Oharaeibacter diazotrophicus: one gene and its partner. The protein of the gene in region 2 interacts with the protein of the main gene of each other region in a pairwise test. Links are inferred from orthologs where the notes say so. Each region holds a gene or a part of one and is shown on either strand. Other genes may lie near its edges.

Evidence for each region.
Region 1: the proteins of hflC (region 2) and ftsH interact in binary tests that used the Escherichia coli proteins (3 or more experiments, as listed by UniProt). The link is inferred for Oharaeibacter diazotrophicus from one-to-one orthologs.

Annotation. Positions count from the first base shown.
Region 1 is NZ_SNXY01000007.1:230,216-238,629, forward strand. What follows is about bases 3,448-6,440. They hold ftsH (ATP-dependent zinc metalloprotease FtsH), read right to left. Parts: upstream 5,909-6,440; coding sequence 3,986-5,908; downstream 3,448-3,985. Other genes in these bases: rpsU (30S ribosomal protein S21), read right to left, coding at 3,448-3,699; tilS (tRNA lysidine(34) synthetase TilS), read right to left, coding at 6,100-6,440. Outside these bases: EDD54_RS09575 (MFS transporter), read left to right, coding at 1-1,046; EDD54_RS09580 (VOC family protein), read right to left, coding at 1,072-1,512; EDD54_RS09585 (RNA polymerase sigma factor), read right to left, coding at 1,612-2,868; EDD54_RS09590 (YciI family protein), read right to left, coding at 2,865-3,236; more of rpsU, read right to left, coding at 3,421-3,447; more of tilS, read right to left, coding at 6,441-7,359; tol-pal system protein YbgF, read right to left, coding at 7,362-8,414. UniProt on the Escherichia coli protein: Acts as a processive, ATP-dependent zinc metallopeptidase for both cytoplasmic and membrane proteins. Plays a role in the quality control of integral membrane proteins.
Region 2 is NZ_SNXY01000007.1:754,146-762,566, forward strand. The notes cover bases 2,298-5,297. They hold hflC (protease modulator HflC), read right to left. Parts: upstream 4,275-5,297; coding sequence 3,321-4,274; downstream 2,298-3,320. Other genes in these bases: EDD54_RS12060 (DegQ family serine endoprotease), read right to left, coding at 2,298-2,932; EDD54_RS12065 (DUF2065 domain-containing protein), read right to left, coding at 3,109-3,294; hflK (FtsH protease activity modulator HflK), read right to left, coding at 4,274-5,297. Outside these bases: EDD54_RS12055 (AsmA family protein), read left to right, coding at 1-761; more of EDD54_RS12060, read right to left, coding at 1,430-2,297; more of hflK, read right to left, coding at 5,298-5,422; EDD54_RS12080 (dihydrofolate reductase), read right to left, coding at 5,603-6,136; EDD54_RS12090 (DUF4424 domain-containing protein), read right to left, coding at 6,722-7,732; EDD54_RS12095 (magnesium transporter CorA family protein), read right to left, coding at 7,838-8,421.

The DNA of each region.
Region 1 (8,414 bases), 520 kb from region 2 along the record:
CGCTGGTGTCGTCCTTCGGCGTCGCGCGGCTCTTGACCAACCTGCCCGCCGGCATCATGGCCGACCGCATGGGCATCGCGCCGACCGCCATCGTCGGCTTGATGATCCTCGCCGCGGGCGCGGCGGCCGGCGGCGTCGACCTCGGGCTGCCGATGCTGGTGCTGTCGCTGTTCCTCCAGGGTGTCGGCTCGGCGATCTTCTCGACCACGGCGATGACCGCGCTGGTGCTCGCCGCCGGCCCGGAGCGGCGCGGCGCGGCGATGGCGTGGTTCCAGGGCGCGCTGCTGCTCGCCATGGGCATCGGGCCGGTGCTCGGCGGCTTCCTGGTCGATCGCTTCGGCGCGACCTCGCCCTTCGTGGTCGAGGCGGTGCTCGCCTTCCTCGCCCTCGGCGCCGCCGTGGTGCTGCCCCAGGGCGGCGCGGCGACCCGGCCGGGTGCGCGCCCGAGCGGCCGGTCCTATCTGACGGCCTCGCTGGTCGCCGGCGCGGCGATGGGCTTCGCGGCTTTCTTCGCCCGGGTCGGTGCCGGCTGGAACGTGGTGCCGGCGGTGGCGACCGGCGACCTCGCGCTGACCTCCTCGCATCTCGGCTGGATCGTCGGCGTCGCCACGCTCGCCAACTTCCTGACCCAGCCGATCGCGGCCCGCCTGATCGACGGCTGGGGCGCCGAGCGCACCACGGTCGCCGCCGCGGCGATCGCGCTCGCCGGCCTCGCGCTCATGACCGTCGTCGAGACCGTGCCGGTGCTCTGGGCCGGCACCGTCCTCCTGATGACCGCGACCGGCGCTATGATCCCGGCCGCCGGTGCGGTGGCGCTGAAGGGCGCGCCGCGCGAGGCGACCGGGCGGGTGATGGGGCTGTTCCGCACCGCGACCGACCTCGCCATGACCCTCGGGCCGATCGCGATCCCGGCGGCGACCGCCGGCCTCGGCCTGCCGATCGTCGACGGCTTCGCGGTGGCGGCGGCTGTGCTCGCGGTCTGCGTCCTCGCCGGCGCGGCCGTCAGGGCGCGGGCGGTGGCGCTCGCGGAAGCCGCCGCCGGCTGACCCGTGGCGTCGAGACCGCGGCCGTTCAGGGTTCCTTGCCGCCGATCGACCAGGAAACGCCGAATGGATCGCGCAGTTGGGCGAACCAGTCGCCCCAGAACTCGCGGCGCGGCGGCGTCACCGCGGTGCAGCCGGCGGCGATAGCCCGGTCGAACCACGGCTGGACGTGGTCGACGGCGAGGTGGAGCGCGTAGCCCTTCGGCTCCTCGAGCGGGTGACCGAAGTCGGGGAAGGCGTCGTTGACGAAGAGATGGGCGCCGTTGATCGTCAGGTGGCAGTGGATCAGCCGCTTGCCGTCCGGCCCGGGGATCCGGATCGCCTCCTCGGCGGCGAAGGCCGTCTGGTAGAAGGCCGAAGCCGCGGCGGCGTCGGAGAGGCTGAGATAGGGCGTCAGGCCGCCGGGGGCGGGCGCCTTCGCCGCGATCGCGGCGGCGTCGGCCATGGGATTCTGGTCGGGTTCGGACATCGCTTCCTCCTCGATCGCGGGCGGCAGGCCCGTCCTCCGGTGCGCCCCTCGGCGAGGACGCGCGGCCCCGGCCGCGGCCGACATCCGGGCGCCGGGAAATCAGTGCGGCGCCGCGCCGTCGCCGAGACGGTCGAGTTCGGCGCGGATGTGCGCGGCCTCGGCGGCGGTGCGGGCGAGGCCGATCGCCCGGCCGAAGGCGGCGCGGGCCTCGCCGGGCCGGCCGAGGTCGGCGAGGAAGCGGCCGCGGGCACCATGGAAATAGAAATAGCCGTCGAGCCGGCCGGCGAGCGGGTCGACCATGGCGAGCGCAGCCCCCGGTCCGTCGACGCGCGCCACCGCCACCGCCCGGTTCAGCGTCACCACCGGCGAGGGCTCCAGCCGCTCCAGGATGGCGTAGAGCGCCTCGATCTCGCGCCAGTCGGTGGCGGCGGCGGTGGCCGCGCGGGCGTGCACGCCGGCGATCGCGGCCTGGATCAGGTAGGGTCCGGGGCGGCGGTGGCGCAGGCCCTTCTCGGCGAGGGCGACGCCCTCCTCGATCAGCCGGCGCGACCACAGCGAGCGGTCCTGGGCGTCGAGCGGGATCGCGGCGCCGTCCGGCGAGAAACGCGCCGGCGCGCGCGCCGAGGTCAACAGCATCAGGGCGAGCAGGCCCATGATCTCCGGCTCGGCCGGGAACAGCCGCAGCAGCAGCCGCGTCAGGCGGATCGCCTCGTCGGCGAGCGGCGCGCGCACCGACGTTTCGGCGGGACCGGCCGAATAGCCCTCGTTGAAGGTCAGGTAGAGCATGGCCGCGACCGCGGCGAGGCGCTCGGCGCGTTCGACCGCGCCGGGCGTCTCGAAGGGCACGTCGGCGCCGGCGATGCGGGCCTTGGCGCGGGTGATGCGCTGCTCCATCGCGCTCTCGCCGACCAGGAAGGCGCGGGCGATCTCCGGCACGGTCAGGCCGGCGACGACGCGCAGCGCCAGCGCGATCTGCTGGGTCGCGGGCAGGGCAGGGTGGCAGCAGACGAACATCAGCCTGAGCACGTCGTCGCGATAGGCGTCGGCGTCGATGCGGTCGGCGAGCGCGGTCTCGGCGTCGCCGACCTCGGAGACGAGGGCGTCGTCGTCGGGCAGCGCCGTCTCGCGGGCGACGCGGCGGACGCGGTCGACGCCGGCGTTGCGGCCGACGAAGATCAGCCAGGCCGCCGGGTCGCGCGGCGGGCCGTTGCGCGGCCAGCTCGACAGCGCGCGCAGGCAGGCCTCCTGATAGGCTTCCTCGGCGGTGTCGAGGTCGCGGAACCAGCGCAGCAGCGCCGCCATCACCTGCGGCCGGGCACCGATCAGGGCGGTGTCCACGAAGGCCGGGTCGGTCACGACGCCGGCTCCCCGCCGCGGAAGATCGAGATCGGCCGGACCTCGTAGGCGCCGGCGGAACTCGACGCGCGGGCGAAGTCGCGGGCGGTGTCGATGGCGTGGTCGAGGTCGCGGCACTCGACGACGTAGAAGCCGAGCAGCTGTTCCTTGGTCTCGGCGAAGGGGCCGTCGAGCACCAGCGGCTCGCGGCCCTTGCGGATCGTGGTCGCCGCCGTGGTCGGCAGCAGGCGGACCACCGGCCCGAGCCGGCCCTCGGCGGCGATGCGCTCCTGCACCACCACGAGCTTGGCGAGCACGGCGTCGTCCTCCTCCTTGGTCCAGGAGCCGACGACGTCTTCGGAATCGTAGCAGAGAATGGCGTAGAGCACCGGTGACCCTCCTCGTCCCCCCGAGGACGCGAAGGGTGGCGCGGGGCCGACCGTGGCGAAAGCGATTTTTCGCGCGGGCCGCGGCGCGCGCGGGGCGATCGCCGGAAACGACGACGCCGGCGTCACCGCCGGCGTCGGAAAGGCGCGGAAGGAGCGTCCCGCGGCGGCGCCGCGGGGAAGGGCGTCACGCCTCGGCGGACACCGCGGCCGGAGCGGCCGGACGACGGCCGGTCTCGCGGACCTTCTTCTTCGGGGCCGGGATCAGGCCCTCGCGCTGGGCGAGCTTGCGGGCGGCCTTCTTGGTGCGGCGGACGGCCTCGGCGTGCTCGCGGGTCTTGCGCTCCGACGGCTTCTCGTAGGCGCGGCGCTGCTTCATCTCGCGGAAGATGCCCTCGCGCTGCAGCTTCTTCTTGAGGACGCGGAGGGCCTGTTCGACGTTGTTGTCGCGGACGAGAACTTGCAAATGAAACCCCATGACTGCCCGGCTGCCTCGATCGGCGAGGTCGCCGGCGCTTCGGTGTGGAACCCAAGTGCGGGACGGTGGCATTCCGTTATCAGGCTTTGGCCCGGCGCGCCTCATTTTTTTCGGCGTCGGACCACTTTTTTCGGCCTCCACCCCCGGAAACGCGGGGATCTCGGCGGGGGCGCCGGAACGGGCACCCCGTCGGCAGGGGCGCCCGAACGGGAGACCCCGCCGGCGGCGGGCCGCGGCGGGGTCTCGGGTCGTCGGACGGAAAGCGGCGCGCGACTCAGCCCGGCTGCGGCTCGAGACCGGGGCCGCCCGGTTCCTCGCCGGCCTTCGGCTTCGGCCGGGTGCTCGGCACCGCCGAGGCGCGCGGCGGCGGCGGCTCGTCGAAGGCGTCGCGCATCGGCGGCTTGCCGGCGAGCAGGTTCTTGATCTCGTCGCCGGTCAGCGTCTCGTATTCGAGCAGCGCCTTGGCGAGGCGGTCCATGTCGTCGTATTTCTCGGTGACGATGCGGCGGGCCTCCTGGTAGCCCTCCTCGACGAAGCGGCGGATCTCGCTGTCGATCTTCTTCATCGTCTCGCCGGAGACGTTCTGCTGGCGCGACACCGAGTGACCCAGGAACACCTCCTCCTGGTTCTCGCCGTAGGCGACGGTGCCGAGCTCGCGCGAAAAGCCCCAGCGGGTCACCATGGCCCGCGCGATCCGGGTCGCCTGCTCGATGTCCGACTGGGCACCCGAGGTGACCTTGTGGTCGCCGAAGAAGATCTCCTCGGCGACGCGGCCGCCCATGGCCATGGCGAGCCGGCTGGTCAGCTGCTCGTAGGAGATCGACACCTGGTCGCGTTCGGGGAGGTACTGCACCATGCCGAGCGCCCGGCCGCGCGGGATGATGGTCGCCTTGTGGATCGGGTCGCAGGCCGGCATGTTGAGCGCGACGATGGCGTGGCCGGCCTCGTGATAGGCCGTCAGGCGCTTCTCGTCGTCGGTCATGACCATGCGGCGCTCGGCGCCCATCATGATCTTGTCCTTGGCGTCGTCGAATTCCTGGTTCGTCACCAGCCGCTTGGAGCGGCGCGCGGCGAGCAGCGCGGCCTCGTTGACGAGGTTCATCAGGTCGGCGCCCGAGAAGCCGGGCGTGCCGCGGGCGAGGGTCTTCAGGTCGACGTCGGGGGCGAGCGGCACCTTGCGGACGTGGACCTTCAGGATCTTCTCGCGGCCGACGATGTCGGGGTTCGGCACCACGATCTGGCGGTCGAAGCGGCCCGGGCGCATCAGCGCGGGGTCGAGCACGTCCGGCCGGTTGGTGGCGGCGATGATGATGATGCCCTCGTTGGCCTCGAAGCCGTCCATCTCGACGAGCAGCTGGTTCAGCGTCTGCTCGCGCTCGTCGTTGCCGCCGCCGAGGCCGGCGCCGCGGTGGCGGCCGACCGCGTCGATCTCGTCGATGAAGATGATGCAGGGGGCGTTCTTCTTGGCCTGCTCGAACATGTCGCGGACGCGGGACGCGCCGACGCCGACGAACATCTCGACGAAGTCCGAGCCGGAGATGGTGAAGAAGGGCACGTTGGCCTCGCCGGCGACGGCGCGCGCGATCAGCGTCTTGCCGGTGCCCGGGGGGCCGACCAGCAGCACGCCGCGCGGGATACGGCCGCCGAGGCGCTGGAACTTCTGCGGGTCGCGCAGGAACTCGACGATCTCCTGCAAGTCCTCCTTGGCCTCGTCGACGCCGGCGACGTCCTCGAAGGTGACGCGGCCGTGGGCCTCGGTCAGCAGCTTGGCCTTGGACTTGCCGAAGCCCATCGCCTTGCCGCCGGCACCGCCCTGCATCTGGCGCATGAAGAAGATCCACAGGCCGAAGATGATCAGCATCGGCAGCCAGGAGATCAGCGTTCCGACCAGGGAGAAGCCTTCGGTGGCGGGCTTGGCCTTGATGGTGACGTCGTTGCGCGTCAGCGCGTCGATGTAGTTGGCACCGGGCGGGGCGTAGGTCTGGAAGGTCTGACCGTTGCCGTAGCTGCCGACGATGGTCTGGTCCATGATCGTGACGTCACGGACGTTCTTCTGCTCGACTTCCTGGAGGAACTTCGAGAAGGCGATGTCGTTGGACGCCTGACGCTGCCCCGGGCTCTGGAAGAGCTGGAACAGGGCGATCAGCAGCAGCCCAATGATGACCCACAGGGCGAAGTTCCGGAAGTTGGCGTTCATCGTCGACCTTGGCGTCGCCCGGGGGCGGCAGTGGGAAGGGCGGCGGAGCCGGTGGGACCGGACCCGTCGCGACAGCCGGTAACATAGGTTCGCCGCCGAGCGTTGCCAACCCGACGACGGTCGCGTTCCGTACCGATCTGGCACGAAGCGACCGGCCGCCGCAACGCGCGGCAGCCCATACCCCCGAAAGACTATCGCGAAATCACTAATTCCTCGTCGCCGGCGCTCGTTCCCGCCGCGCCGAGCGGGCGGAGCACGACCGCACCCGGCGGCGGGTCCCAGCCGTCGAGCCGTGGCAGACCGGCGGCGGCGGCGCGCGGCAGGGCGGCGAGGTCGCGGCCGGCGACGACGCGCGCGCCCGGCGGCGGCGCGACGGCGACGTCGACGGCGAAGCGGCCGTCCCAGACGTGGCGGCCGGGCCGGTCGAGGGCGAGCACCGGGAAGCCGGCGCGGCCGGCCTCGGCGTAGAGCCAGACCGCACGGCGCCGGCGGGCGTCGAGCACGACGCCGGCGACGGTGCGGCGCGGCGCGGCGCCGGCGGCGAAGGCGTCCAGCCATGCCTCGAGCGGCGCGGCGCGCGGGCCGTAGTCACCGGGACGGACGGCGCGGGCGAGATCGGAGAGCAGGCGCAGGCCGACCTCGGCGGGCGCGGCGGCGAGGGCCACGGCGTCGACGGCGAAGACGCCGCCGTGATCCGTGACGGCGCCCGCCCTGAGGTCGGCGGTCGCGGCCTCGACGACCGCCGCGGCGCGGGCGAGCCGGTGCGCGGTGGCGGCGAGGCGCTCCGGCGTCAGCCCGAGCGCGGCGAGGGCCGGCAGGGTGGCGCGGATCCGCGCCCTGAGGAACCGGTCGGCGCGGTTCGAGGGATCGTCGGCGGCGACGAGCCCGGCGGCGGCGACGGTGGCGGCGAGGCGCGCCTTCGGCACAGCGAGCAGCGGGCGCAGGAAGCGGACGCCGTCGACGATCCGCTCCGGGCGCATGGCGGCGAGGCCGGCGAGGCCGGAGCCGCGGGCGAGGCGGATCAGGAAGGTCTCCGCGACGTCGTCGCGGGTGTGGGCGAGGAGCACGGCGGCGAGGCCGCGGCGGCGGGCGGCGTCGGCGAGCAGGCTGTAACGGGCGGCGCGGGCGGCGGCCTGGAGGTCGGCGGCGGGCGGGGCGCCGGCGTGGTCCCAGACGAGGATCTCGGCGGGCCGGCCGAGCCTGCCGGCGAGGGCGGCGACGGCCTCGGCCTCGGCGCGGGCGGCGGTGCGCAGGCCGTGGTCGACGGTGAGGACGTGGAGATCGGGCGGCGCGGACGTCGCGCGGGCCCAGCGGTCTGCGATCAGGAGCAGGGCGGTCGAATCGGGGCCGCCGGAAACGGCCACGCCGACGGCGGCGAGACCTTCGAGGGGGGCGAGGAGGTCGCGCGCCTCGTCGTCGCCGACCGGACGGTCCGGCGCAGCGGCGGACATGGTCAGCAGCCGGCCTTCGACTTCTGCGCGGAGACCTTGCCGAGCAGCGCCCCGGAGGCGCCGGGGAACTTCTTCTCGACCTCGCGATAGGTCGCGCAGGCCGCCTCGGTCTCGCCGAGGCCCTCCAGCGACAGGCCGAGCTTCAACAGGCTGTCGGGCGCCTTCGGGTTCTTCGGATAGTCGCGGTAGGTGGTCAGGAACGCGTCGGCGGCGTCGCGGTAGTTGCCGCGGGCGTAATAGGTCTCGCCCAGCCAGAAGCGGGCGTTGCCGGCGAGCTTGTCCCTGGGGTGGTCGGCCAGGAACCGTTTCAGGCTCTCCTCGGCGGTGGCGTAGTCGCCGGAGACGACGTAGCCGTAGGCGCGGTCGTAGGCGGCGCGGGCGTCCTCCTGGCCGTTGCCGAGCGAGGCGACGCGGACCTCGCTCTGGTCGGACGGCGGCGGCGTCGCAAGGCCGGGCGGCGGGGCGAGCGGGGCGCTCGCCACCGGCGGCGGCAGGCCGGGGGCGGGGTCGGTCGCCCCGGACACGCCGGGCAGGCCGGCGGGCGGCAGCGGCTGGCTGGATGTCCCGAGGTCGCCGCGGGCGATGGCGGAGAGGTCGAGCGGCGCACCGCCGCCGCCGGAGAAGCCGCCGTCGGCCGGCAGGTTGCCGAGGTTGGCGGGGGGCGCGCCCCAGCCCTGGCCGGAGCCGTCGGAGGGCGCGCCGCCGCCGTCGAGCGGCGGCTCGATCGAGAAGCCGGCGGCGATGTCGGCCGGCACGTCGGGGGTACCGGTGGAGAGGACGTCGCCCGAAGGCGGCGTCCCGGTTCCGAGGTCGGCGGCGGCGAAGTCGCCGGTGCCCGGCGCGGCCGGTGCCTCGGACTTCTTGCGCGGCTTGCCGCCCTTCTCGAGCTCCTGGAAGCGGAACTCGTTGTCCTCCTGCATCCGCTGCAGCAGCTGTTGGATCTGCTGGAGCGAGTAGGTCATCTCGTCGATGCGGCCGTTGAGCTGGCGCATCTGGTCCTCGAGCCGGTCGATGCGCATCGACTGCTGCGCGACGTCGGCGGAGGACTGGGCGAG
Region 2 (8,421 bases):
CGAACGCCTTCGCCGCGGTGATCCGCGCCGCCGACGCCGGCCAACCGATGACCGACGATCGCATCGCCGAGCAGTTCACCGCCGCCGTCGACGCCGCCGACCTGCCGTTCGCACGGCTCGAGGGCACGTTCACGCTCGCCGGCGGCACGCTGCGCGCGCCGGCCGTCCAGGTCTCCGGCGGCCCGGCCGACCTGACCGGCACCGCCACCGTCGACCTGCCGCACGACAGCCTCGCCAGCGACTGGACCCTGGTCGCCGCGGACGTCGAGCGTTCGGCGGGCTCGCCGCCGCCGCAGGCCGAGATCCTGTTCCGCGGGGCCCTCGACGCGCCGACGCGCAAGATCGACGTCGCCGCCTTCTCCAACTTCCTCGGCATCCGCAGCTTCGAGCGCGAGACCCAGCGCGTGCTGCTGATGCAGGCCGACATCCTGGAGCGCGAGCTTCTGACCCGTACGGTGCTGCGCGGCCGCGAGGCGGCCGAACGGCGCGCCCGGGCCGAGGAGGAGGCGCGCCGGCGCGCCGAGGCGGAGAAGGCCGCGGCTGAAGAAGCAGCGCGCCTCGCCGCCGAGGCCGAGAAGGCCGCCGCCAAGGCCGCAGAGGCGGAGCGCCGCCGGGCGGGCGGCGGGGCCACCGCGGCGCCCGACGACTTCACCCGCCAGATCGAGCAGCGGCTGCAACGGATCCCGGCGACGACGCCCGCACCCGCGACGCCGGATCCCGGCGCGCTCCCCGGCGTCTCGGTGCAGCCGCCGCCGGGCTGAGGGCGGGCGAGGCCGCCGTCGGGCTGAGAGCGGGCGAGGTCGCCGTCGGGCTGAGGCGCGAAGGCCGACGCCGGCGGGGATTTTTACCTTCCCTCTCGTGGGGAGGGTCGGCGCGGAGCGCCGGGGTAGGGTGGCGCGGCGGGTTGGGGGAAGCGCGCTCTTCGGCGGCGAAGGAGGTTCGGCGAAAGGCGTCGGCACCACCCCACACCGCCGGCCTTCGGCCGTCGACCGGCCTGCCTCGGAGTCACGTGCCTCCTCGGCGTTCGGCTTCGCCTCACCCCCACGAGGGGGAGGGTAGGAGGTAGCACCGCTGCGGACCGGGATTTTGCCTTCCCCACGAGGGGGAGGGTAGGAGGTCGCGCCGCCTCGTGCAGGGATTTTGCCTTCCCCACGAGGGGGAGGGTAGGAGGTCGCACCGTCGCGGACAGGGGAATTACCCTCCCCCTCGTGGGGAGGGTCGGCCCGAAGGGCCGGGGTGGGGTGGCGCGTCGGGTCGTGGGAAGCGCTCTCTTCGGCGGGGAGAGAGGTTCGCCGAAAGCGCGGGCGCGACCCCACCCCGCCGGCCTTCGGCCGCCGACCCTCCCCACGAGGGGGAGGGTAGGAGGTCGCACCGGCGCGAGCCGTGACCTGGCCCTCCCCCGCGAGGAGGAGGGTGGGAGGCCGTCCCGTCAGTCGATCTTGACCGCGACGAAGCGGAGTTCGCCGGCGGGGTTGGCGAGGAGGAGGAGGGCGGACTTGCGGTCCTGGTCCTTCAGCTTCTTCACCGCGGCGGCGACGTCCTCGGGCTTGGAGACCGGCTCCTGGGCCACTTCGACGATGGTGTCGCCGGCCTGGATGCGTTTGTCGGCGGCGGGGCTGCCGCTCTCGACGTCGGTGACGACGACGCCCTTGACGTCGGCGCCGATCTTGAACTTGGCCTTGGCGTCGTCGTCGAGGGCGCCGAGGGTGAGGCCGAGCACCTTCTCGGGCACCTTCACCGGCGCCGGTTCGGCGGCACCCTGGTCGCCGGCGGCGGCGGCGAGCTTCTCGCCCTCCTCGAGCCTGCCGAGGGTGACGGAGAGCTTCTCCTCCTTGCCCTTGCGGACGACGGTGACGTCGACCGCCTTGCCGACGGGGGTGTTGGCGACGAGGCGCGGCAGCTCGCGCATCTCGTGGATCGGCTTGCCGTCGAAGGAGACGATGACGTCGCCCGGCTCGATCTTGGCCGCGGCGGCGGGGCCGCCCTCGGTGACGCCGGCGACGAGCGCGCCCTTGGCGCGGTCGAGGCCGAGGCTCTCGGCGAGGTCGTCGGTGACCTGCTGGATGTTGACACCGAGCCAGCCACGGCGGGTCTCGCCGAAGTTGCGCAGCTGGTCGACGACGCCGGCGGCGATCTCGGAGGGGATCGCGAAGCCGATGCCGATCGAGCCGCCCGACGGCGAGATGATCGCCGTGTTGATGCCGACGACGTCGCCGTCCATGTTGAACAGCGGACCGCCGGAGTTGCCGCGGTTGATGGCGGCGTCGGTCTGGATGAAGTTGTCGTAGGGCCCGGAGTTGATGTCGCGGTTGCGGGCCGAGACGATGCCGACGGTGACGGTGCCGCCGAGGCCGAACGGGTTGCCGATCGCCATCACCCAGTCGCCGACGCGCAGGTGCATCGAATCGCCGAACTTGACCGCCTTCAGCGGCTTGTCCGGCTTGACGCGCAGCACCGCGAGGTCGGTCTTCAGGTCGCGGCCGACGATCTCGGCCTTCAGCTTGGAGCCGTCGTTGAAGTTGGCGACGATCTCGTCGGCGTCCTCGATGACGTGGTTGTTGGTGATGATGATGCCGGAGGAATCGATCACGAAGCCCGAGCCGAGCGACTGCACCTTGCGCGGCTCGCCGCCGCCGCGACCCTCGCCGCCGCCGTTCTTGTCGCCGAAGAACTCGTCGAAATAGTCCTGGAAGGGCGAGCCCTCCGGCATCTGCGGCACCGGCACCTGGCGCTGCTCGGCGACGTTCTGCGAGGTCGAGATGTTGACCACGGCGTCGATCAGGCCGTCGGCGAGGTCGGCGACCGATTCCGGGCCGCGGGCGAAGGCCGGCGAAGGCGCCAGCGGCCCGGCGAGGCCGCCGACCGCGACCACCGCGGCGACCGCCACGGCGAAGCCGCGGGCGAGAAAGGCTCTCTTGACGTCGATGGCCATGGGCCGGCACCCTCCGAATGGTGGCCGCCGGACCTCGCCCGGGCAGCCGTCGATCCCTGTCGCTCAAGCAATAGCGACACCACGCTGCGGACGAAAGTGTGGCGCCGCGGCGGCGGGGAAAGCCCCCCGCGACACCGCGGCGATCCCTTGTCGGATTCGCGAGGCTCCCGTCGTGCTCAGCCGCGCGCGGCCCAGACCAGCGCGACGCCGATCGCCATCGCCGCCAGCCCGCCGATCCGGATGGTGGCGTCGGGCATGTCGAGGACGTGGCGCAGCGCCCGTTTCATGGCGGCCGGGGCGGCGGCGTAGAGCACGCCTTCCACCACGGCCATCAGCCCGAGGGCGACGAGGAAATCGGTCATGGCGTCGCCCTCGGTCCGCCGGCGCCTCAGGGCGCCGGGGCGGCGGGGGCCGCCGCGGCCGGCGGCGCCACCGACGGTGCGGTCGGCACGGTCGCCGGAGGCACCGCGGACTTGCCGCTGTCGCGGAAGTAGCGGAAGAACTCCGTGTCCGGCGTCAGCACCATGGTGGTACCGGTGCCGAGCGCGTCCGCGTAGGCCTGCATCGAGCGGTAGAACTCGAAGAACTCGGTGTCGAGCGTGTAGGCGTCGGCGAAGATGCGGTTGCGTTCCGCGTCGCCCTCGCCGTGCAGGATGTCGGCGTCGCGGTTGGCCTCGGCGACGAGCACGGTGGCCTGACGGTCCGCCTCGGCGGTGATCCGGCGCGCCTCCTGGGTGCCCTCCGCGCGCAGTTCCGAGGCCTCGGCGAGGCGTTCGGAGCGCATGCGGTCGAAGGTGCGGTCGAGCACGTTCTCGGGCAGCTCGGTGCGGCGGATGCGCAGCTCGACGATCTCGATGCCGAGCGTGGCCGCCTCCGGACGGACGAGGTCGCTGACCTCCTTCATCATCTCCGAGCGGGCGTCGGAGAGGGCGGCGTCGAAGGTGCGGTTGCCGTAGACGCGCTTGAGGGCGGCGTCGAGGCGGGTCTTGAGGCGCTCCTCGGCGAAGGTCAGGTTGCCGGCGACCGATTCCCTGAAGGCGCGGGGATCGGTGATGCGGTAGGTCGTGAAGGCGTCCACGACGTACTGACGGCTGTCCTTGACCTGGACGATGTTGTTGTCGAGCTCGAGGGTCTGCAGGCGTTTGTCGATGATCTGGACGGTGTCGACCACGTTGGTCGGCACCTTGAAGTAGATGCCGGGTCGGGTGATGACGCGCTGGATCTCGCCGAAGCGCAGCTGGATGGCCTGGTCGCGCTCGGTGACGACGAAGGTCGCCGAATAGGCGATCAGCGCGAGGACGGCGGCGACGATCAGGACGAAGGGCAGGGCGATCTGGCGCATCAGCGGACCTCGCCTTCGGTGGTGGTGCCCTGAGCGGCGGCGGCCGCCGCGGCGCCACGGCGCAGCTCCGGCAGCGGCAGGTAGGGCACGACGCCGTTGCCGGCGTTCTCGCCGAGGATGACCTTGTCGGACTTGGACAACACGCCTTCCATGGTTTCGAGGTAGATGCGCTTGCGGATCACCTCCGGCGCCTTGGCGTACTGCTCGTAGACGTCGCGGAAGCGCTGGGCCGCACCGGTTGCCTCGGCGATGACGCGGTCGCGGTAACCGATGGCGTTCTCGCGGATCTGGCTCGCCTCGCCGCGGGCGTCGCCGAGACGCTTGTTGGCGTAGGCCTGGGCGTCCTGCTTGACCTTGTCCTGGTCCTGCTGGGCGCGCTGGACCTCGCCGAAGGCGTCGGACACCTCGCGCGGCGGGTCGGCGCGGGTGACGTTGACGCCCTTGACGCGCACGCCGGCCTGATAGGTGTTCAGCGTCGACTGGATCAGCTGCGCGACGGCGACCTGGGCGGCGTCGCGGCCGGTGGTGCGGAACTCGTCGGCACGGGTGCGGCCGACGTATTCGCGCATCGCCGATTCGGAGACGACGCGGACGAGGTTCTGCTGATCGGCGATGTTGAACAGGTACTTGATCGGGTCGTCGATCTGCCAGAGCACCGAGAACTCGACGTTGACGAGGTTCTGGTCGCCGGACAGCATGATCGAGCCGTCGCTTGTGGCGCGGGCGGCCGAACCGATGTTCTCCTGGTTCTCCTTGCGCAGCGGCGGCTTCTCGACCGATTCGATCGGCCAGAACATGAAGTGGATGCCCGGCTCGTTGATTTCGGGCTTGACCTCGCCGAAGCGCAGTTCGACGCCGACCTCGTCCGGCTGGACGACGTAGACGCACTCGTAGATCCAGAAGGCGCCGACCACGGCCAGCACCAGCGGCGCGAACAGACGCGCGCCGCCCTGACCGCCGGGGCCGCCCGGCCCGCGCGAGCCGCCGGGCAACAGGCGCCGGAGCTTGTCCTGGCTGCGCCGGAGCAGTTCCTCGAGGTCGGGGGGATTGTTGCCGCCACCGCCACCGCCGCCGCCGCGCGGCGGCTGGCCCCAGGGCCCGTTTCCGCCGCCCTTCCATCCGCCGCCGCTCTGGTTGCTCCAAGGCATGAGGTCCTGGTCCTCCGGTCGAGTGGGGAATTCCCGCTGTGGCCTCTCGGCTTATACGGGGTCGCCGCGGCCTTGGAAACCGCCGTTCCCGGCCGTCGGGCGGCATGGGTAACGCTTCCAAGGCGTCGGGCGCGCCGCCGTCAGGTGGGGCTCGGCCGGGGCGAAGTCAACCGCGGGCGGTCACCGATCCGCCGCTTTCGGCGCGCGGCGCTCGTAGTCCTGCCAGAGCGCGTCGGTGCTGTCGCGCTCGCCGCGCGGCATCGGCTCCTCGTGGACGAGGTCCCAGTCGGCCGGATCGATCGCCGGGAAGCGGGTGTCGCCGTCCGGGCTCGCCGCGACGCGGGTGACGCGCAGGCGGTCGGCGCGGCCGATCAGGGCGGCGTAGAGCGTGCCGCCGCCCCCGACGACGAACTCGTCGAGGCCCTTGTCGGTGGCGATGCGCCGGGCCGCCGCGACGGCGGCGTCGAGGTCGGCGAACACCGTGACGCCGTCCGGGCGGTAGTCCGGATCGCGCGAGACGATCAGGTTGTCGCGGCCGGGCAGGGGGCGGCCGATCGATTCGAGCGTGCGCCGGCCCATCACCACCGGCTTGCCGAGGGTGATCGCCTTGAAGCGCCGGAGGTCGCTCGGCAGCTGCCAGGGCATATCGCCGTCGCGGCCGATCACGCCGTTCTCGCCGAGAGCGACCACGATGGTCATCTTCGGCGCGGTCACGGCGCCTCCTCCGCGAGCCGGCGGAGCGCCTCGCCGGACAGCCGCACCTGTTCCCAGCCGCGCATCAGCACGGCGCCCTTGGCCTCGTAGAAGTCGATGGCCGGGCGGTTCCAGTCGAGCACCTCCCACTCGAAGCGCGGCAGGCCCTCGTCGACGCAGCGCTTCGCCAGCCGCGCCAGCAGCGCCTTGCCGACGCCGGCGCCGCGGTGCTCGGGCAGCACGAACAGGTCCTCGAGGTAGAGGCCGTGGCGGCCGGCGAAGGTGGAGAAGGAATAGAACCAGAGCGCCATGCCGGCCGGGCGGCCGTCGACGTCGGCGATGTCGCAGAATACCTTCGGCGCCTCGCAGAACAGGGCGGCGGCGAAGTCGGCGCCGGTCGCGCGCGCCTCGTCGGCGAGCTTCTCGTAGGCGGCGAGGGCCCGTACGAAGGCGGCGATCGTCTCGGCGTCGTCCGGGGTCGCCGGGCGGATGGTCAGCGTCATGGGTCGGGCTCGTCCGTATGGCCGGCGCGGGCGCCGGCGGTCGGGCCTGACTAACCCGGCGGGGCCGGCCGCGCCAGGGTCGCCGTCCGCGTCGGCGGCCGCCTCACTGCGGCTGGGGCTCCTGGAAGTCGAGGATCAGGATGTCGAGGTCGCGGCGCGGGTAGAAGTCGGTCGCCTCGATCTCGAAGGTGGTCGGGCCGGTCTTCTTCACGCCGGTGCCGCAGAAGCTGACGAGGTTCTTCGGGTCGCCCTTGTCGATCGTCAGGTGGAACTTGCCGATGGTGCCTGCCCAGTTGCCGCCGGTCTTCAGCACGTAGGCGAGGCGCTGCTCGAAATAGGGCGCGCCGTAGGGATTGTCGGCGGGCACCGTCTTCAGGACCGCCTTCTCGAAGCCGGCGTCGAAGCAGTAGCGCTCGCGGTAGAGATCGTATTGCTCGCCCTTCATCTTGCCTTCCTCGAGGAAGGTCAGGCCGACGGTGCCGCCGACGCTCGGCTTGTAGCGGTGCTGGACGCGGACCTCGCGTCCGGCCGGGAAGGTCATCTCCCACCAGTAGGTGGCGCGCAGCGTCCAATAGGGCACGAAGTGGGTCTCGGGGCCGTTGCCCTGGTCGTACTCGTCGCGCAGCAGGATGCCGCGGCGGGCCATGTCCTCCTGGACCTCGCGCGGCAGCGCGTCGGTGGCGGCCATCGCCTTGTCGGAGAAGGGCATCAGCGGCACGCCGTGGCCGACGAGGTCGTCGGTGACGTCGATACCGGCGACGACGGCGCGCATCTGCAGCTTCGGCTCGACCAGCTTGCCGTCGACGGCGACGGAGAAGTCGAGGAAGTTGTCGCTCTCGGTGTCCGGCACCGCCACCGGCGAGAAGGGCGAGGCGTCGAGATCCGGCATCGGGAAGGCGACGACCGTGCTGACGTCCTTGTCGGTCTCGTTGCGGAAGACGTAGTCGACCCGGACGTCGTTGGTGGAGATCGCCAGATCCTCCGAAACCATGGCGACGTCGCCGGTCTGGACGAAGATCAGCCCGCCCGGGCGGAGCTCGGCCATCGAATCGTTGGCGAGGGCCGGGAGCGTCGAGAGACCGACGGCGGCGGCGATGACGAGCGCGCGGAACATGGGCTGGCGGCTTCCCCCTGGATCGGAACCGGGCGCAGCCTACCCGGCCGGCACGGCGCCGTCACCGCCCGTTCGGGGGCGGCCTTTCTCAGGGGAAGGCGGGCCTCAGAGCCAGCCGCGGCGCTTGAACCACCAGTAGGGCACGAAGGCCGACAGCACCATGGTGGCGATGGCGAAGGGATAGCCGAACTTCCAGGACAGCTCGGGCATGAAGTTGAAGTTCATGCCGTAGACGGTGCCGACCAGGGTCGGCGGCAGGAACAGCACGGCCGCGATCGAGAACACCTTGATGATGGCGTTCTGCTCGATGTTGATCAGGCCGAGGGTCGCCTCGTGCAGGAACGAGATCTGCTGCTCGAGCTGGGTCTCGAAGGCGGCGAGCGACTTGATGTCGCGCTCCACCGCCTTGAGGCGCACGGACGGGCCGTTCTTGACCCACTCGGACGCGCCCTGGCGCACGAAGGGCACGATGCGACCGAAGGAGAGCAGGCTCTCGCGCAGCACGGCGAGCATGCTGTTCTTGCGGCCGAGCAGGCGGATCAGGGCCTGGAGGTCGGTCTTCGCGCCGGGCGTGCCGTCGGCGGCGTCCTCCTCCTCGTAGAAGACGGTGTCGGCGATGCGGTTGAGGTCGCCGGCGACGATCTCCAGCACGTCGGCGATGCGCTCGACGAAGCTCTCCAACAGCGAAA